Regions from separate parts of the Kitasatospora sp. NPDC058115 genome, predicted to be linked through region 3. Evidence: riboswitches for the same ligand, from Rfam matches in the RefSeq annotation. Region 3 holds a riboswitch; each other region holds the start of a gene.
What was found. A riboswitch is a leader RNA that binds a small molecule or an ion and turns the genes downstream of it on or off. The one in region 3 is predicted to bind cyclic di-AMP.
Positions count from the first base shown of each region.

Region 1: it holds a riboswitch for cyclic di-AMP, as region 3 does, so the genes downstream of both, ACFVVL_RS15615 (transglycosylase family protein) here and ACFVVL_RS24470 (M23 family metallopeptidase) in region 3, are expected to answer to the same signal.
Region 2: it holds a riboswitch for cyclic di-AMP, as region 3 does, so the genes downstream of both, ACFVVL_RS25870 (transglycosylase family protein) here and ACFVVL_RS24470 (M23 family metallopeptidase) in region 3, are expected to answer to the same signal.

Region 1 is NZ_JBHVTL010000013.1:19,794-26,450, forward strand. Features, by position in the region: partial or broken gene ACFVVL_RS15595 (phosphatase PAP2 family protein) at 1-61, opposite strand, end outside; gene ACFVVL_RS15600 (MazG family protein) at 238-1,278, shown strand; gene ACFVVL_RS15605 (SDR family NAD(P)-dependent oxidoreductase) at 1,299-1,724, opposite strand; gene ACFVVL_RS15610 (cytochrome P450) at 1,945-3,231, shown strand; cyclic di-AMP (ydaO/yuaA leader) riboswitch at 3,463-3,611, shown strand; gene ACFVVL_RS15615 (transglycosylase family protein) at 3,617-4,576, shown strand; gene eno (phosphopyruvate hydratase) at 4,820-6,106, shown strand; gene ACFVVL_RS15625 (septum formation initiator family protein) at 6,277-6,657, shown strand, end outside.
Region 2 is NZ_JBHVTL010000025.1:142,179-148,835, forward strand. Features, by position in the region: gene ACFVVL_RS25855 (glycoside hydrolase family 13 protein) at 1-726, shown strand, start outside; gene ACFVVL_RS25860 (LacI family DNA-binding transcriptional regulator) at 752-1,771, shown strand; gene ACFVVL_RS25865 (hypothetical protein) at 1,829-2,029, opposite strand; gene ACFVVL_RS25870 (transglycosylase family protein) at 2,178-3,434, opposite strand; cyclic di-AMP (ydaO/yuaA leader) riboswitch at 3,421-3,619, opposite strand; gene ACFVVL_RS25875 (hypothetical protein) at 4,386-5,309, opposite strand; gene ACFVVL_RS25880 (DUF397 domain-containing protein) at 5,824-6,078, shown strand; gene ACFVVL_RS25885 (ATP-binding protein) at 6,505-6,657, opposite strand, start outside.
Region 3 is NZ_JBHVTL010000023.1:131,855-138,511, reverse strand. Features, by position in the region: gene ACFVVL_RS24480 (GNAT family N-acetyltransferase) at 1-355, opposite strand, end outside; gene ACFVVL_RS24475 (hypothetical protein) at 399-1,346, shown strand; gene ACFVVL_RS24470 (M23 family metallopeptidase) at 1,405-2,262, opposite strand; cyclic di-AMP (ydaO/yuaA leader) riboswitch at 2,275-2,433, opposite strand; gene ACFVVL_RS24465 (YiaA/YiaB family inner membrane protein) at 2,679-2,969, shown strand; gene ACFVVL_RS24460 (alpha/beta fold hydrolase) at 3,097-3,924, shown strand; gene ACFVVL_RS24455 (TetR/AcrR family transcriptional regulator) at 3,995-4,564, shown strand; tRNA gene ACFVVL_RS24450 (tRNA-Ile) at 4,628-4,701, opposite strand; gene ACFVVL_RS24445 (SpoIIE family protein phosphatase) at 4,889-6,657, shown strand, end outside.

The sequences.
Region 1 (6,657 bases), on a different contig from region 3:
CGGTGCCCGCCCCCAGCAGCACCACCGCGAGGGCCGTTCGGTTCCTGAGCGTGTTCGTCATGCCGCGGACGGTAGGCGCCGGGAGCGGCGGCCGGCCCGACCCGAAAGACAGGGTCCGACCTGGACGATCGTCAGGGTTGACGCCCCCGCCCGGCTGTGCGGGCGGCAGCGGCCGGGGCCCGCGGACGCTCCCGAATCCGGGGGCGGGGGTGCGGGCCGGGCGGGTAGGTTCGGGGTGTGACGACGAATCCTCCCGGCCCCAAGCTGATCCTCCTCATCACCACCCACCGGGTGGCCCCCGGCCTGCTGTCGTGGCCCGCCTGGGAGGCGCTGCGGTCGGCCGGCCGGGTGCTCGCCGCCGACCCCGCCCACCCGCAGCTGCCCGCCGTGGCGCAGGCCGGCGTCGAGGTCCGGATCGTGGCGCCCGGCTCCGCCCCCGCGCTGGCCCGGCTGCTGACCGAGGCCCCGGCCGGGCCGTCCGCCGAGGAGGCCGGTCCGACGGTCTGGCTGGGCAGTCCGGACGGCGACCCCGGGCTGACCGACGCGCTGGCCCGCCTGGCCGTCGAGCACGCCGGCGAGGTGCCGGAGATCGAGGTGCTGCCCGGTTCGTACGACCTGCCGGGCGCGCGGCTGCTGGACCTGGTCTCCGTGATGGACCGGCTCCGCTCGCCGGGCGGCTGCCCGTGGGACGCCGAGCAGACCCACGCCAGCCTGGTGAAGTACCTGGTCGAGGAGGCCTACGAGCTGGTCGAGGCGATCGAGGAGGGGGACCGCGACATGCTCCGCGAGGAGCTGGGCGACGTCCTGCTCCAGGTCTTCTTCCACTCCCGGATCGCCGAGGAGCACCCCACCGGCGCCTTCTCGATCGACGACGTGGCGGGCGACATCGTCGACAAGCTGATGTACCGCCACCCGCACGTGTTCGGCGACGCCGAGGCGAGCGGCGCGGCGGAGGTGGAGGCCAGCTGGGAGGCGCTCAAGGCGGCCGAGAAGTCGGAGCGGGAGTCGGTGCTGGACGGCGTGCCGGCCGGGCTGCCCTCGCTCGCGTACGCGGCGAAGCTCGTCTCACGGGTGCGCCGGGCCGGTTTCACGGGCGTGCCGGACGAGCCGTACGAGCTGCCCGCCGAGCTCACCGCGGAGTCGGCGGGCCGGCTGCTGCTCGCGGTGGCGCAGCGCGCGCACGACGCCGGGATCGACGTGGACGCCGCACTGCGGGCCTCGGCGCGCGGCTACCGGGACGCGGTGCGCGCCGCCGAGGGCCTGAAGCCCGCGGAGTAGCGCCGCCCGCGCGGGCCGCCTCAGACGACGGCCACGTCCTGCACCGGCCGCCGCTGCGCCGGGACGACCACCTCGCCGATCGCCTCGCCGACCAGGGCGACCAGCTCGGCGAGCCGCTCCAGGTCGAGGTGGTCGGGCAGGTCGCCGAGCGAGACGATCCGCTCGCCGTCCGGCCCGGCCACGCAGAACAGGTCGATCGGCCCCAGGTGCTTCTCCGCCGTGTCGACCAGCGCGGCGACGTCGCTGGGCCGGCGGACGTCGCCGCAGACGCCGACGACCCGGCAGCCCGGCCGGTCGAGCTCGGTGGCGAGGTCCTCGGCGATCCCGACCCGCTGGTCGGCGATCAGCACGCCGACGGCCCCCGCAGCGGTGAGCCGCCGGGCGAGGTCCGCCCCCGACCCGCCGTCGAGCACGGTGATCACGACGACCGAACCGGTGACCCGCATGGCCTTGCTCCTCCCTGTGGGCGGCTCCGCACCGGCGCCCACGGACATCTTGCGGAGGATCGTAGGCAGGTCCTGACCCTCCGCAACAGGAATTACCCCTCAGGTGACCAGGCTCACGCCTGCCGCGCGCGGCGGACCGCGTCCGGGTCCCGCGCCGCCCGCGCGCACGGCGTGCGCACGCCGTGCGGTGACCGGGACACGCCCGGGATACCGTCGACCCATGCCAGCTCAGCCCGCCTCCCCCCGTCCGCCCCTGTTCACCTGGGAGTTCGCCGCCGATCCGTACCCCGCGTACGCCTGGCTGCGCGAGCACGAACCGGTGCACCGGACCACCCTGCCGAGCGGGGTGGAGGCCTGGCTGGTCACCCGGTACGCGGACGCCCGGCAGGCGCTCGCGGACAGCCGGCTCTCCAAGAACCCGGTGCACCACAGCGAGCAGGCCCACCGCACCGGCCGGGTCGGCATCCCGGGCGAGCGGCAGGCCGACCTGATGACCCACCTGCTGAACATCGACCCGCCGGACCACACCCGGCTGCGGCGGCTGGTGTCGAAGGCGTTCACACCGCGCCGGGTGGCGGCCTTCGAGCCGCGGGTGCAGCAGCTGACCGACCGGCTGATCGACGGCTTCGCCGCGCGCGGGTCCGCCGACCTGATCCACGAGTTCGCGTTCCCGCTCCCCATCTACGCGATCTGCGACCTGCTCGGGGTGCCGGCCGAGGACCAGGACGACTTCCGGGACTGGGCCGGGATGATGATCCGGCACGGCGGCGGTCAGCGCGGCGGCGTGGGGCGCGCGGTGAAGCGGATGCGCGCCTACCTGGCGGAGCTGATCCACCGCAAGCGGGCCGATCTCGGCGACGACCTGATCTCGGGGCTGATCCGGGCCAGCGACCACGGCGAGCACCTGACCGAGAACGAGGCCGCGGCGATGGCCTTCATTCTGCTGTTCGCCGGCTTCGAGACCACGGTCAACCTGATCGGCAACGGCGTGTACGCGCTGCTGCGCAACCCGGGACAGCGCGCCCTGCTCCAGGAGTCGGTCGGCCGCGGCGAGAGCGCGCTGCTGGAGACCGGCATCGAGGAACTCCTGCGCTACGACGGGCCGGTGGAGCTGGCCACCTGGCGGTTCGCGACCAGTCCGCTGACCATCGGCGGGGTGGGGATCCCGGTCGGCGACCCGGTGCTGGTGGTGCTCGCCGCGGCGGACCGGGACCCGGCGCGGTTCGCCGACGAGAACACCCTGGACCTGGCCCGGACGGACAACCCCCACCTGGGCTTCGGGCACGGCATCCACTACTGCATCGGCGCCCCGCTGGCACGGCTGGAGGGGCGGGCCGCGCTGGCCACCCTGCTGACCCGGCTGCCGGACCTCGAACTCGCCGCGGACCCGGTGGACCTGCGCTGGCGGGGTGGTCTGATCATGCGTGGACTCCGTGAACTTCCGGTGGAATTCACGCCGGAGAAAACGCCCGGCGGCAAGGCTCCGGAGACCGGCTCCGAGGGCTGACGCATCGGCACAACACGCTGACGGAGACTCTCCGTTGCCCGGATTCGGGGGGTCTGAACCACCCTCAATCCGGACATACCGCCCCGGTTGGTAGGCAATCCATCACATGACGTGATGTCCATGTGATATCGACGATATGAGCTTGTGATTGCTCTGAAGATCTGTCTACTCTCCCTGGAGTTCGCAGCTGCGAGCCCCGTGCGCGGAACGCCGAGTCCTGCCCGCCGCGCCACGGGAAACCGACCAGAACCCTGGGCAGGGGCGGGGGACCCAGGTTTTGCGCCGTCTCCCACGGCTAGGGGTGAAGCCGCCTCCGCGCGGCCGGGCCACCTCCCGGTCCGAACCCGACAGCTCACCTCGCAGGCGTGCGGAGAGGGACCCCTTCATGCTGTTCGTTGGAACCGGTCGTCACCGTCGCCGTACCCAGGCCGAGAAGGCCATCGCCGTCGCCGGTGTCGCCGGCGTCGGACTGGCCATGCCGATCCTGAGCGCCACCGGCGCCTCCGCCGCCCCGGTCTCCACCTGGGACGCGGTCGCCCAGTGCGAGAGCGGCGGCAACTGGAGCATCAACACCGGCAACGGCTTCTACGGCGGCCTCCAGTTCACCTCCAGCACCTGGAAGGCGTACGGCGGCACCGCCTACGCGCCGCAGGCCAACCAGGCCTCCAAGGCCCAGCAGATCTCGGTCGCCGAGAAGGTGCTCGCCTCGCAGGGCCCGGGCGCCTGGCCCGTCTGCTCCAAGAAGGCCGGCCTGAGCAAGGGCGGCGCCCCGGCGGCGGTCGACACCTCGACGGACGCCAAGCCGGCCGCCCCGAAGCTGCAGGTCCCGCAGGCCGCCCAGGAGGCCAAGCCGCAGCAGGAGGCCGCGAAGCCCGCCGCGCCCAAGCACGCCGCGCCCAAGCAGCAGGCCCCGCAGGTCCAGCAGCAGGCCGCCAAGCCGCAGGCGCAGCAGTACGCGCCGAAGCACGCCGCGCCCAAGCAGGAGGCCCCGCAGGCGCAGCAGCAGTCGCCGGCCTTCTCCGGCAAGGCCGGCTGGGACGCCGACGCCAAGGTGTTCTGGTACCAGAGCAACGGCGCCTGGTACTGGACCAGCCACCAGAGCGTCTACCAGCAGTACGCCGGCCAGCAGGCCGCCGCCCCGGCCGCCCCGGCTGCCCAGGCCGCCCCCGCCGCGCAGCAGCCGGCCGGCCAGGGCTACACCGTCCGCTCCGGCGACACCCTCGCCGGGATCGCCACCGCCCAGGGCGTCTCCGGCGGCTGGCAGGCGCTGTACGACGGCAACCGCGGCACCGTCGGCGCCGACCCGAACCTGATCGTCCCGGGCCAGGTGCTGAGCCTCGCCTGACGGCCGGTCCGGCCGCACGGGACGAAGGGGGACCGATCGGTCCCCCTTCGTCCGCATCCGGCCCCCTCGGGTCGGGCAACCAGGTGAACTACCGGTGGGTAGCCGGGCCACACGCTGAGACGGAGCCGAGGTCGACGTGGCCCGGACAGCCCGTGCGGTTAGGCTCTGGTCGTAACGACTCCGCAATCGTCCGGCCGACAGCACCCACCGTCAGCCGAACCTGCTTCCGCTAGGAGATGCCTCGTGCCGTCCATCGATGTCGTCGTCGCCCGTGAGATTCTCGACTCGCGCGGCAACCCCACGGTCGAGGTCGAGGTCGGCCTCGACGACGGCAGCACCGGCCGTGCCGCCGTCCCGTCGGGTGCCTCCACCGGCGCCTTCGAGGCGCTGGAGCTCCGCGACGGTGACAAGAACCGCTACTTCGGCAAGGGCGTGGAGAAGGCCGTCCTGGCCGTCATCGAGCAGATCGGCCCGGAGCTGGTCGGCTACGACGCCACCGAGCAGCGCCTGATCGACCAGGCCATGCTCGACCTGGACGCCACCCCGGACAAGTCCTCGCTCGGCGCCAACGCCATCCTGGGCGTCTCGCTGGCCGTCGCGCACGCCGCCTCCGAGGCCAGCGACCTGCCGCTGTTCCGCTACCTGGGCGGCCCGAACGCCCACGTCCTGCCGGTCCCGATGATGAACATCCTCAACGGCGGCTCGCACGCGGACTCCAACGTCGACATCCAGGAGTTCATGATCGCCCCGATCGGCGCGGAGTCCTTCTCCGAGGCCGTCCGCTGGGGCGTCGAGGTCTACCACACCCTCAAGGGCGTGCTGAAGGAGCGCGGTCTGTCGACCGGCCTGGGCGACGAGGGCGGCTTCGCCCCGAACCTGGACTCCAACCGCGAGGCCCTGGACCTCATCGTCGAGGCCATCCAGAAGGCCGGCTACGTGCCGGGCAAGGACGTCGCGCTCGCCCTGGACGTCGCCTCCTCCGAGTTCTACGAGGACGGCGCCTACCAGTTCGAGGGCAAGGCGCTCACCTCCGCCGAGCTCATCGAGTACTACGCCGGCCTGGTCGACGCCTACCCGCTGGTCTCCATCGAGGACCCGCTGGACGAGTCGGACTGGGACGGCTGGAAGGCCATGACCGAGAAGCTGGGCGACAAGGTCCAGCTGGTCGGCGACGACCTGTTCGTCACCAACCCGGCCCGCCTGGCCCGCGGCATCGAGACCGGCACCGCCAACGCGCTGCTGGTGAAGGTCAACCAGATCGGCTCGCTGACCGAGACCCTGGACGCCGTCGAGCTGGCTCAGCGCAACGGCTACCGCTGCATGATGTCGCACCGCTCCGGCGAGACCGAGGACGTCACCATCGCCGACCTCGCCGTCGCCACCAACTGCGGCCAGATCAAGACCGGCGCCCCGGCCCGCTCCGAGCGCGTCGCCAAGTACAACCAGCTGCTGCGCATCGAGGAGATCCTCGACGACGCCGCCGAGTACGCCGGCCGCGGCGCCTTCCCGCGGTTCAAGCACGAGGGCTGAGCCCGCCCGGCGGCGCCCCGGCCGTCGACGCCGGGACGTCCCGGTAGCGCACGCCTGACCGGTGCCCCGCCGTTCACCCCGTAGGGTGGACGGCGGGGCACCGTCGCGACCAGGAGCGGACCAGGAGCAGGAGGGGGACACCGGAGATGGCAGGCTGGAGGATCCCGGGCTTGGCGGCCCGGCCCCGGTTCACGAGCCGGGCGACCGTCCTCGTGCTGGTGCTCTGCTCACTGGTGGCGATCCTGGCCTACCCGACCCGGCAGTTCGTCTCCCAGCGCTCGGAGATCTCGGCGCAGCGCGCCCGGGCCGAGCACGCCCGGCAGCAGGTCGAGCAGCTGCGCCGGGAGAAGGCCCGCTGGCAGGACCCGGAGTACGTCAAGGCGCAGGCCCGCACCCGGCTGCACTACGCGATGCCGGGGGAGACCCCGTACATCGCGGTGGACCCGGCGGCCAAGGACGCCGGGAAGTCCGCGCTGGGCGCACCGCCGCCCGCGGCGGGCCCGGCGGCCGCGCCGGCCAAGGCGGCCCGGCCCTGGTACGCCAGCGTCTGG
Region 2 (6,657 bases), on a different contig from region 3:
GTGATCGACCTCTCGCTCGACTCGATGCGCCCCGTCGACGCCCCCACCACCTGGGTGCTCTCCAACCACGACGTCACCCGGCACGCCACCCGGTTCGCCAACCCGCCGGGCCTCGGCACCCAGATCCGCACCCCCGGCGACCGCGAACTCGGCCTGCGCCGCGCCCGCGCCGCCACCCTGCTGATGCTCGCCCTGCCCGGCTCCGCCTACGTCTACCAGGGCGAGGAACTCGGCCTGCCGGACGTCACCGACCTGCCCGACGAGGTCCGCCAGGACCCGTCGTTCTTCCGCAAGGCCGGCCAGGACGGCTACCGCGACGGCTGCCGCGTCCCGATCCCGTGGTCCGGCACCGAGGCCCCCTACGGCTTCGGCCCCACCGCCGGCGGACCGTCCTGGCTGCCGCAGCCCGCCGAATGGGCTGCCCTCAGCGTCGAGGCGCAGACCGGCGACCCGACCTCCACCCTGGAGCTCTACCGCTCGGCCCTGGCCGTCCGCAAGGCGAACCCCGACCTCGGCGCCGGTGCCGACGTCCAGTGGCTCCCCGCGCCCGAGGGCGCCCTGGCGTTCCGCCGCGGCTCCTTCGTCTGCACCGTCAACACCACCGGTGCCCCGGTCCGGATACCGGCCCCCGGCCGACTGCTGCTCACCTCCGCCGGCGCGGGCCCGGACGTGGTGGACGGCGAGGCGGTGCTCGCCGCCGACAGCACCGACTGGTGGGCGGTCTGACGTGGTTGCAATAGGCTCTGGGACCGTGACTACGGCGCGACTCTCAGACATCGCGGCGCAGGCGGGGGTCAGCGAAGCCACCGTCTCCCGCGTGCTCAACGGCAAGGCCAACGTCTCGGCCACCACCCGGCAGACCGTGCTGGCGGCCCTGGACGTGCTCGGCTACGAGCGGCCGACCCGGCTGCGCCGGCGCAGCGCCGGGCTGATCGGCCTGATCACCCCGGAGCTGAGCAACCCGATCTTCCCGGCCCTGGCCCAGGTGATCGAGCAGGTGCTGAGCCGGCACGGCTTCACACCGGTGCTCTGCACCCAGACGCCGGGCGGCTCCACCGAGGACGAGCTCGTCGAGATGCTGGTGGACCGGGGCGTGGCGGGCATCGTCTTCGTCTCCGGCCTGCACGCCGACTCCACCGCCGACCACGACCGCTACGCCCGGCTGGCCGGGCGCGGGGTACCGTTCGTGCTGATCAACGGCTACAGCGAGCGCATCGACGCGCCGTTCATCTCGCCGGACGACCGGGCCGCGATGTGGATGGCCGTCCAGCACCTGGCCGAACTCGGCCACGAGCGGATCGGCCTGGCCGTCGGCCAGCAGCGCTACGTGCCGGTGCTGCGCAAGATCGAGGGCTTCACCGCGGCCATGCGGGAGGTGCTGGGCCTCGGCGCCGAGGAGGCCGAGGGGCTGGTCCACCACACGCTGTTCAGCGTGGAGGGCGGGCACGCGGCGGCCGGGGCGCTGCTCGACAAGGGCTGCACGGCGATCATCTGCGGCAGCGACATGATGGCGCTCGGCGCGATCCGCGCGGTCCGGCAGCGGGGCCTGGCGGTGCCGCAGGACGTCTCGGTGGTCGGCTTCGACGACTCGCCGCTGATCGCCTTCACCGAGCCGCCGCTGACCACCGTCCGCCAGCCGGTGGAGGCGATGGCCACCGCGGCGGTGGACGCGCTGCTGGAGGAGGTCGGCGGGAACGCCGCGCAGCGCGGGGAGTTCATGTTCCAGCCGGAGCTGGTGATGCGCGGCTCGACCGGCGCCCGGGCGCGCTGAGTCCGTACGCCGCGGGGCCCGGGAGCACGCTGCTCCCGGGCCCCGCGGCGTTCCGGCTCAGCCCTCCTGGACGGTCGGGCGGTCCTGGGTGACCCGGTGGCCGTCGGCGGCGTCACCGGTGCGGGTCTCGGTGCGCCGGCCCCGCTCCAGGTAGTCGCGGAGGATCAGTTCGACGGCGTCCTGCGGGCTCTTGGTGCCGGAGAGCATCATCACGTCGATCGCGAGGTTGGCGTCGAGCGAGACGGTGACCTGGGCCATGGTGACTCCTTCTCGGGTGCAGGGCAGCAGCATGCCCGTCGCGACCCCGGTTTGACCATGGCCGTCCGGCGTCCGGACCCGCCGGGGCACGCCGCCGCCCCCGGGGAGGAGCGACCGGACTCTCCCCGGGGGCGGCGGCGTGCGGGGATCAGACCCGGCCGGCGAAGTCCGGGGCCCAGTTGGCGAGCGTCTGGACGCGCACGCCCGAGCTCGGGTTGGCGGCCTCGACGTACTTGCCGTCGCCGATGAAGAGCGCGACGTGGTAGACGCCGGAGTCCTTGCCGTTGTTGGACCAGAACAGCAGGTCGCCCGGCTTGAGGGCGTCCAGCGCGACGTGGGTGGAGGCGGCGGCCTGGTCGGCGGCGACGCGCGGGACGGAGACGCCCGCGGCGCGCAGCGCGGCCTGGGTCAGCCCGGAGCAGTCCCAGCCGCCGTTGCCGGTGCCGCCGTAGACGTAGGCCTGACCGACCTTCGACTGGGCGAAGGCGACGGCCGCGGCCATGCTGCCGGTGGCGGTCGGGGCCGGGGCGGGGGCCTCGGCCTGCGCGGCGGGCTTGCTCGCCGGCTTGGTGGCCGGGGTCTGGGCCGGGCCCTGGGCCGGGGCCTGCGTGCCGCCCTGGCCGCGGTTGAACCAGTCGAAGCCCTGCCCGGTGGCGCGCTCGCCGAGGGTCAGGTGCTGGCCCGGGTAGATGGCGTGCGGGCCGTCGGTCAGGGTGGCGCGGTTGAGCTCGTAGAGCCGCTGCCAGCCGCCCTGGACCTGGTTGCGGTCGGCGATGGTGGACAGCCAGTCGCCGGCGACCACGGTGTAGTCCCGGGAGGCCTGCTGACCGGTCTGCTGACGCCACTGCCGGTCGCCCTGGGCCGCCTGCGGGGCGGCGGCGGGCTCGGCGGCCTGCTGCTGCGCGGCGGGCTTCTCGGCGGGCTTGGCGGCCGGCTCGGTGGCCGGGGTCCGGGCCGGGGCCTTGGTGGCCGGCCCCGCGGCGACGGAGGTGTCCACCGAGGCCGGGGTGCCGCCCTTGGTGAGACCGGCCTGGACCGAGCAGACCGGCCAGGCGCCGGGGCCCTGTACGGCCAGGACCTTCTCGGCGGTCGCGATCTGCTGGTCCTTGGTGGCGAGGTCGGCACGCGCGGCGAACGCGGTGCCGCCGAACGCGGCCCAGGTGGAGTTGGTGAACTGGAGGCCGCCGTAGAAGCCGTTGCCGGTGTTGATGCTCCAGTTGCCGCCGCTCTCGCACTGGGCGACCTTGTCCCAGGTGGCGATGGAGGCGGCCGAGGCGGTGCCGGCGGTCAGGCAGGGGATGGTGAGGCCGATGCCCGCGACGCCGAGGGCGGCGATCGCGCGACGGGTACGGCCGGACAGTCGGGTGCCGTTGGTGGGCAGCATGAAGACGCGGTCCTCTCCCACGCCTGCGAGGTGAGCTGTCGGATTCGGGCTGGAGTTGCCCGGCCGCGCTGTGGACGCGGCTTCACCCCTAGCCCGGGGCCGGTCCGTGGACCGGTCCTGGGCGAACTACCTGTGGTTCCCCCGCTCCTGCCGTGGTGCATTGCGCTGCCAGCACGCCCGACGGCAGGACTCGGCGTCGCGGACGTGCTGGGTCCGTGTGGCCACGAACGGGGAGCACGTTAAGCAGAGGCGCGTTCAAACCGCAAACATGTGTGACGCTCGTCACGGTTTGCGAAACGCATGCCCGCCGGCTGTCCTTCATGATCAGAAATGACCGATTTCCCGCAACGCCGTTCGCGGTCAACGCACCTGCCTGTGCCTCAGGGTGCCCGCGCCGGTCCGCCGTGCCGCAGCCGTCCCGGGGGAGGGCCGTGCACCGGCGGGCGCCGACGAGGAGCCGGGCGCTCCCGCCCGGCCACCCGGCCGTGCGGAGTGCACCGTCGGGCAAAGCTCCGCAGAACGGACATCACGCCCGAACCATCCCCAACTGGCCCGACTCGCCCGGCCCTCCGGCGCCGGCGCGCCGCCGCCACCCCCCCCCGGCGGCGATCGGCGGCACCGTCGAGAGCCGTGGCGCCCTCGCCCCCGGCCACGTCGACGCCCCGAGCCTTCCTCTCCGGGATCCACGAGAAGCCCCCCGGGGCGACGACGGGAAGGTGGCCGGTGCCGGCGCCGGCACGCCCGACCGGGGGCTTCGCCGCCGCCTGCGACGCCGTCAGCATCCGGGCCGTCAGCGGAGCTGCCGTCATCCTGAGGCCCCCCGGCGTGAGTTGGGCGGCAGCAGGCCGCCGCCGGACCGCAGGCGGGCCCCCGGGACCGTCCTGCTGCAGGACGCCGCCGCAGGGCCGTCTCCCGGGAACGCCGGAGGGCCCGGAACGGTGCGTCCGTTCCGGGCCCTCCGGGCGAGCGGGGCTACTGGGCGGCGTGGCGCCCGGCGGCGCGCGGGCCGCCCTCCTCCGCGGCGCCGGCCTCCCCGGCCAGGGCCTCGGCGTCGACGGCCGGCAGCGCGGCCAGGTAGGTGGAGGCGACCAGCTGGCCGACCGCCTGGTACGCGCCCACCGGTGCGGCCGAGGGGCAGCCGGACTCCTCGGCGGCGGTGGCGAGCAGCTCGGCGTCCGCCTCCGGGCCGATCACCAGCGGGGCCAGCGCCGGGTTCTGGGCACCCATCTCCTTGAGGTGGGCGACGGCGTCGGCGACCGAGCCGGGCACGTCCAGTGCGGCGGCGACGACCGGCACGGCGAGCCGGGCGGCCAGCAGCATGCCGGTGATCCCGGCGGCGTCGGCCGCGGCCTGCCCGCCGACGGTGGTGAGCACCACGCCGTCGGCGGCGGTCGCGATGGCGAACAGCCGGGCCCGGTCGGCGCGGGCCAGCCCGGCCTCGGAGAGGCGGACGTGCACGGCCTCGGCGAGCAGCGGGTGCGGGCCCAGCGCGTCGGTGACGGGGGCGCCGAACTCGGCGGCGAGCCCGTGCAGCGCGGGGAGGAAGTCGTGCGGGCCGGGCACCAGCGGCACCACGACCGGCGCGGGCAGTCCGGCCTCGGCGGCCTCGGCCAGCAGCTCGGCGACGGTGCGCTCGCCGTCCGCCTCGACGTCGGTGTCACCGGAGGGGAGGTAGCCGGCGACCGTCCGGACGCCGTTCTGCTCGCTGCGGACGATGGACAGCAGCTCCTCGACGACGGACCGGGAGTCCGGCCCGGCGGCCGCGGGGACGGCGAGCAGCAGGGCCGGGGAACCGGACGGGATCTCGGGGCGCTCGGGACGGCGGTGGCGCCCCCGCGCACGGGAGCCTGGAGTGCGGACGGGCAGTGGCGCGCCCGGGATGGCTGCGGTGCTCATGGCGGAGATCGTAGGACATCGCTCCACCCGCTCCGCAGTCGGCTGCCGAACCGGACGGGAGGGCCGCCGTGAAAACCGGACATAACCGGCCCCGGGGCGGCAGTTCTCCCGGTACCCCTTCAGATGCGCCGGAACGGGAACCGCGTTGCCGCTCCCGCGCGTGAGATGTCTCACAGCGCCCGCGCGGCCTGACGGAGGGTCACGGAAGGACGACTCCCGGCGTTCGAAGATCAACAATCGGCGGGTGGCCGCCTACGGGCGGTTATCGGCCCCTTGCCGATTCAGTCGGCTATGTCCGTTTACGTACCGTCAGGCGGGTGCCGCGTGAAGAGTTCCGGTTCGGTGTCGAAAAGGCCGTGCACCTGCAACGTCCCGTGCTGATGCACGTGCACTGGAGCTATCATCACGTCAAGTGAGGCGTTGTGCCGGGCCGGTACGGGGCCGGCCCGTCCGTTCGGCCGGGGCCGGGGCGCCGAGCTGAACGACCCACTCCGGAGCTCTTCGGGAGATTTCTATGCACGACACGCACGACACGTACGACACGTACAACGGGATGGCCGCCACCGACCTGGAGGGCGTGGTCTGGCAGAAGAGCCTGCACAGCAACTCGCAGGGCAACTGCGTCGAGTTCGCCGCCCTCCCGGGGGGCGAAGTGGCGATGCGCAACTCGCGCTTCCCGGACGGTCCGGCGCTCATCTACACCCGCGCCGAGATCGCCGCACTGCTCCTGGGGGCGAAGGACGGGGAGTTCGACCACCTGGCGGTCTGACCGGCCGCCGGCTTCACCAATCGGGGGGCCGTCGTGGGTGCTGACACCACGACGGCCTTTGTCTTTGTCCGGAGTCCCGGAGGCCCGGGAGTCCTGGAGGCGCGGGAGTCCCGGAGGTCCTGCTCCGGAAAGCCCTTCCGGACGGGGTCCGTCCGTGCCTGCGCCCGGGAATCCGCACCTCCGCCCGCGATCCGTGCCGCCGGGCGGGCCGGGAACGCCACGGCTCCCGTGCGCCGCCGCCGTGCCGAGCCGCCGCACGCGGATCGGAGGAGGGGGGCGCCACCGCCGGGGGCTGCCGGTGCCCGCTGCCCGAGGGTCGCCGGTCGCCGCTGCCGGGGTGCCGTTCGCCGTGCTGTGGTGGTTCCCTGAATCCTTCGGTTCCCCGGTTCCCCGGTTCCCCGGTTCCCCGGTTCACCAGTCGGTCGCTCAGGCCGAGCGCCGGTGCCGTCCGCCGAACTCCGTGACCTGGACGGGGGCCGGCCGCAGGGCCTCCTCCGCCTCGAACAGGGCCCAGACGACCTTGCCGCTGCCGAGCGGGTGCCAGCCCCAGGAGCGGCTGAACGAGTCGACCAGGTGCAG
Region 3 (6,657 bases):
CCTCGCCCGCGTAGCCGAGCCCCCAGACGTCGCGGCGCAGCGCGTAGCCGAGGTGGGCGGCCCCGTGCGGGCGCAGACCGAGCGCGGCATTGCCGATCGGGACGGCGCGGGCCGGGTCGTCGGCGTCCGCGAGGCGGACGACGGCCAGCCGGTAGACCTCCCGGGGCTCCCGCTCCGCCTCCTCCAGGTACTGGGCGACCTGGTCGGCGCAGGTCTCGTGGTCGCGCGGCGCGAACGGCAGGTAGCGGGTGGCCTCCGGGTCGCCGAACACCGCGTGCAGCGCCGCCACGTCCTCGGGGGTGTGGTGGAACTCGCGGACGGCCAGCTGGCGGCCGGTGAGTCGGACGGGGACCATGGCTCCCGACCCTACCCCCGACCAGCGGTTACGGTTCGTGGTTATGGAAGACGAAGACCTGCGGCTCGCCCCGCGCACCAAGGCCGCCGAACTGCTCGCCTGGGCGGAGGCGGAGGGCCGCGAGCCGGTCGCCGAGGCCCCGCTGCGGGCGGTGCTGGCGCTGCTGGAGCTGGGCGGCGGCAGGATGCACGACGGCTGGCCGGAACTGACCTCCGCCGCGGTGGAGCACCTGCTGTACGAGCGCCTGTACCTGTACGTCCAGCCGGAGCCGGGGCAGGATCCGCTGGCGTACGGCGCGGCGGTGCGGCTGCTGGTCGACCACCAGCGGGCGGCGAAGCGGCTGAACGCCAAGCGCCAGGAACGGCTGCACGCGGAGGCCGAGTGGCAGGGCGAGGTGGCGGCCGGGCTGCTGCGCCGGGCGGACCTGGTGACCTGGCCCCGGCTGTACGCGCTGCTGCTGCGCGCGGCCGGGGTGGACACCGGCGACGGGGCGGCGGTGCGGGCCTGGCTGGAGGGGTTCCGGGAGCTCCCGGCGCAGGAGCGGACGGCGGCGTTCACGGCGCTGGAGGCGGACGGCGTGCTGGACCCCGTGGACGACGGGGGCTGGGACGGCGGGGCGCGGACGCTGGCGGTCGGCATGGCCACCGACGGCGCCCGGCGGCTGCTGGAGCAGGGGCTGATGGAGCGCAGCTACCGGAACCTGGCGGAGCTGACGGCGCTGGGCCGGCCGATGCCGGAGGAGCTGGCCGGGGACTTCGGGGCGTTCGAGGAGGCCGCGGTCGGGGTGGCGCTGGAGCTGGCCGGCGCGTGGACGGTGCCGGGGCTGCCGCGGCTGCTGGTCGAGGAGTTCCCGGAGCTGGCGCCGGAGCCGGGTCAGGCGGAGATCGACGCGTACCTGGCCGGGCTGGAGCCGACCGGGGACGAGGCCGGCGACGAGGCCCCGGACGGGGCCGACCACGGGACCGGGGCCGGGCTCGCGGCCGGGGCGTAGGAGCGCGCGAGGGGCCCCGGCCGGACGGCCGGGGCCCCTGGGCGCGGGCGGGGAGGCGTCAGGGAGTGACGCCGCGCTGCTCGAACCAGGCCTCCGGGTCGACGGGCGCGCCGCCGCCGGGGCGGACCTCGACGTGCAGGTGGGCGCCGGTGACGTTGCCGGTCGCGCCGACCTTGCCGATCTGCTGGCCGGGGACGACCTTGCCGGAGCCCTTGATGATCGAGGAGAGGTGGCAGTACCAGATCTCGGTGCCGTCGGGCAGGGTCTCGACGATCCGGTAGCCGTAGGCGCCGGCCCAGCCGGCCGAGGTGATGGTGCCCTGGCCGACCGCGTAGACCGGCTCGCCCTGGTCGGCGGCGAAGTCCAGGCCGGTGTGCAGGTGGGCCCAGTAGCGGGCGCTCTGGCCGTAGTGGGCGGAGAGCCGGTAGTCGCGCACCGGCAGCTTGATGGCGGCGAGCTTGGCCTTCTCGGCCTCCTCGGCGGCGCGCTTGGCCTGCTCCTGCTGGGCGACCTGGGCGGCGCGCTTGGCCTCGGCCTCCTGGGCGGCCTGGACGCGGGCGTTCTCCTCGGCCGCGGTGCGCTGGCTGTCGGCCTGCTGCTGGATGCGGGCGGCGAGGGCGAGGCCGGGGTCGGCGGAGAGGGTGGCCGGCAGCTCGTCGGGCGCCTCGACGGCGGGCGCGGCGGCCGGGGTGGCGGAGGCGAAGCCGGTGGCGCCCAGGGTGGCGGCGACGGCGGTGACGCCGAGCAGCGGAGCGGTGCCGCGGCCCTGACGGGGCATCCGGTGCCGGCTGGTCCCGTCGGCCGGCGGGGCGGTCTCGTCGGCGGGGCCGCCGAAGGGGCCGTGCCCGGTGAACGGGCCGGGGTGGTCGAGCAGCTGGGTGCCGGACGGGTGTGCCGGGGTGTGCGTCGACGCCACGGAGGCGCGCTCCTTTCCTTCCTTCGCGCCTACCGGGTTAGCTGACGGGTTCGGAGCAGGAAGGTCTCCTACGGCCGGGCCTGGGCCTGGCCGATTCACCCCAAGGAACGTGGTTCCCCGGCTCCCTGGCCTGCCCGGAGGCCGGCCGGCGGGATTAGGCGACGGCGCACGGTGCCGTCTGGGTACGGCGTTGCGGACCGCGCTGCGTTATCAAACGTTAATCCGAGAGCCCCCCGATTCCAAGCCGTCCGTTGCCGGCGGCGGGATACGGACCGGGTACCACGCGACCCGATGGGCGATTTGGGACGTTTGATGACAACTGACACTACCGAACGTGTCGGGACGTCAACGAACGACCCCTCACTTGAGTACGCCTACTCATGTGCGACCGGGCCGGGCGCGGCCATCCTGACGCCATGAGCGCACCGATGCAGTCCCGCACCACGGCCGCGTACCACATCCAGGCCGTGCTGTCCTTCGCCCTCTCCGCCGCCGCCCTCGGCATCGGGATCGCCTTCCTCCCGGTGGAGCCGTGGACCCGGGCGTTCCTCGCCCTCGGCCTGCTCTACACGATCACCTCCACCTTCACCCTCGCCAAGGTGGTCCGGGACAAGCAGGAGACCTCCGAGCTGGTGACCCGGGTCGACCAGGCGCGGCTGGACAAGCTGCTGGCCGAGCACGACCCGTTCCGGGTGGAGGGCGTCTGACCGGACGCCGACGGCGGGCCGGAGCCGGACGGGCGGGCGAGAGTCGATAGCTTGACGGCTAAGGCTATTAGCCTTAGCTTTATGGCTATCGGCACTCCGCCGACGGTCCCGCCCCAGGAGGCTCCCCATGAACGGCACCCTCGCCCCCGTCACCCGCCACCTCGACCTGCCCGGCGGCCGGATCGCCTTCGACGACACCGCGCACGGCGAGGGCGTCCCGGTCGTGCTGCTCCCCGGGATGCTCGACAGCCGGGCCGCCTACCGGCACCTGCGCCCGCTGCTGGCCGCCGCCGGCCGCCGGGTGATCACCATGGACCTGCGCGGCTTCGGCGAGTCCTCGATCCTCTGGGACGACTACTCCCCCGCCGCGATCGCCGGTGACGTCCTCGCCCTGCTGGACCACCTGGGCATCGAGCGGGCCGTGCTGGCCGGCAACTCCTACACCGGCGCCAGCGTCGTGAAGGCCGCCGGGGACGCCCCCGGCCGGGTCGCCGGCATCGTCCTGCTGGACGCCTTCGTCGAGAACGTGCCGCCGAACGCGCTGCAGCGCCTGGTGGTCGGTGCGATGGGCGCGATGCTGGTGCGCTCGCCCGGGTTCTGGGGCCTCTACCACCGCACGATGGCCTTCCCCGGCCCCAAGCCGGCCGACCACGAGGAGTACGTGGCCGGGCTGGTCGCCGCGATGCGCACCCCGGGCCGCAGGACCGCCACCCGCGGCTACGTGCGCGGCGACTCCGCGCCCGTCGGCTGGACGGCCGCCGTACGCTGCCCGGCGCTGGTGGTGATGGGCTCGAAGGACCCCGACTTCGCGAAGCCGGAGCTGGTCGCCGACCGGCAGGCCGCCGCGCTGAACGCCCGCAAGGTGATGATCGAGGGCGCGGGCCACTACCCGATGGCCGACCACCCGCGGGCCACCGCCGACGCCCTGCTGTCCTTCCTCGCCGACCTGGCCTGAGCGCCGCCGCCGTCCCGAAGCGTCCCGAGCCCGTCCCCCGCCCCCGCCCCCCGTTCCCAGGAGAACCGCAGTGCCCCGAGTCGGACTGACCCCCGAGCAGGTCGTCGGCCACGCCCTCGCCCTCATCGACGAGCAGGGCCCCGAGGCCCTCACCCTGGCCGCCGTGGCCGCCCGCGCCGGGGTCGCCACCCCCTCGCTGTACAAGCACGTCAGCGGCGGCCTGGCCGAACTGCGCCGGCTGGTGGCCGTCCGGGTGACCGGGGAGCTGGCCGACCGGCTCGCCGAGGCGGCACTCGGCCGCAGCGGGGACGCTGCGGTCGCCGCCGTCCTGCGGGCGTACCACGCCTACGCCACCGAGCACCCGCACCGCTACGGCGCCCTGCCGCAGGCCCCGCAGCCGGACCCGGACCTCACCGCGGCGGCCGGCCGGCTGGTCGGGGTGATCGTCGCGGTGCTGCGCGAGTACGGGCTGGAGGGCTCCGAGGCGATCCACGCCGCCCGCACCTTCCGCTCGCTGGCCCACGGCTTCGCCGCCCTGTCCACCGGCGGCGCCTTCCAGCTCGCCGAGGACCTCGGGGAGACCCAGCAGCGGATGATCACCGTGCTGACCGCCGGTCTGCGCGGCTGGCCCCGCCCCTGAGCGGCGGGGCCGAGCACGCCGAAGGGCCCGGAGCGGGATCGCTCCGGGCCCTTCGGCGTGGTGTGGGGCTAACAGGACTTGAACCTGTGGCCTCTTCCTTATCAGGGAAGCGCTCTAACCGTCTGAGCTATAGCCCCGTACCCTCGGCCCCGCCTGCACGGCGGGACGTCGTACGGAGAAGGGTACCGGACCCGGCGGGGGTGCTCGCACACCGGGGAAACCCGGTGCCCCGGGACCTGCCGTTCGCCCCACGCCTCACCCACTTAAGAAATAAGGTATTAAGAATTAACTGCCCCATAAGGAACCGGAGAGGCCGGCCGTCCCGTGGACCCGCGCAGCAGCCCCACCGCGCGCAGTGCCATGCGCTGCGTCCGCTTATTGCTCGGCTGCACCAGCGCCGCCGAACTGCTCGGCACCGTGCTGGCCGAGGGCCCGGGCTGGATCACCGGCGAGGGCTCGGCGCTCTACCTGCTGGACCCCGCCGGGATGCTCCGGCTGTCCGCCTCCCACGGCCTGCCCGACTGGGCCCACGAGCGCTACAGCGTGGTCGACCCGGCCAGTGAGCTGCCCGCCGCGATGGCCCTGAAGCTGCGCCGCCCCTATCTGCTGAGCCCCGAACGCACCAGCGTCGACTACCCCAACCGGAACGCCGGGATGGGCACCGGGATGGTCGCCATCGTCACGCTGCCGATGGTCGTCGACGAGCGGCCGATCGGCGTGCTCGCCCTCGCCCTCGCCCACCGGGGGATCGTCCCGCGCCGCGACCTGGACGTGCTGGAGACCCTCGCCGACGCCTGCGCGCACCGGCTGGCGTACCTGCTGGACCACGCCGGGGCGCCCGGAGCGCCCGGAGCGCCGCGCACCGGCGGGGCCGCGCCGAACGGGGTCCGCCCCGGTCCCGCGAGCTGCGGCGACCCGGCCGCCGGGACGGCCCACCCGCTGCTCTCGCTCGCCGTCCGGGCCGCCGGGCACGGCGCCTTCGAACGCGACCTGGTCACCGGCGAGACCCACTGGGACGCCCAGGCGCTCCGGCTGGTCGGCCGGCCCGCGCCGCAGGACGGCGGCCCGGCCCCCGCGCCCGACCTCGACCTCGTCGTCCACCCCGAGGACCTGCCGGACGTCCAGGCCGCGCTCGCCGAGGCGCTCGCCACCGGCGGGCCGTACCGGATCCGCTACCGGGTGCCGCGCCGGGGCGGCGGGGTGATCCGGATCGAGGAGACCGGCGAGGTCATGCTGGACGTGCACCGCCGGCCGGTGCGGATCTCCGGGCTGATCGCCGACCTCGACCACGGCCGCGCCCCCGGTGAGCGCCCCGCGGGCGGACGGTCCGGGCGGTCGGCCGGGGCCGCCGAGCGGGCGGCCGTCGTCGGGACGTCCGCCGCCGGGGCCCGCTCGGCGCTGCTGCTGGCGCTCACCCGGGCGCTGTCCCGGGCGGTCACCGTCCGGGACGTCACCACGGCCGTGACCGACATCGCCCGGCCCGCCTTCGGGGCGGCCAGCATCGTGCTCGACCTGGTCGACGAGGGCCGGCTGCTGCCCGTCGCGCACACCGTCTACGGCGGTCCCCTGCGCACCGAGCTGACCCGGCTGGCCGACCTGTCCGAGGGCGTGATGCAGCGCGCGCTGGCCCGGTCGGCCCCGCTGTTCAGCGAGCCGGCCCGGCGCGGCCGGGGCCGGGACCGCGAGCGCCCGCCGGGGGCGGGCAGCACCGGGGGCGGCGGTCCGCTCGCCCCGGGCGCCTGGGCGGTGCTGCCGCTGGTCGCCTCCGGCCGGCAGGTCGGCTCCTGTCTGATCACCTTCGCCACCGAGCGGATCTTCAGCCGCGAGGACCGCACCCTCTACTCCGCCTTCGCCGGCATCCTCGCGCAGTCCCTGGAGCGCGCCCGCCTCTACGACACCCACCACCACCGGGCCACCGAGCTGCAGCGCGCGATGCTGCCGCGCACCCTGCCCCGGCTGCCCGGGATCGCCAGCGCCGCCCGCTACCTGCCGAGCACCGAGGGCATGCAGATCGGCGGCGACTGGTACGACCTGCTGCGGCTGCCGGACGGCCGGATCGGCCTGGTGATCGGGGACGTCCAGGGCCACAACGC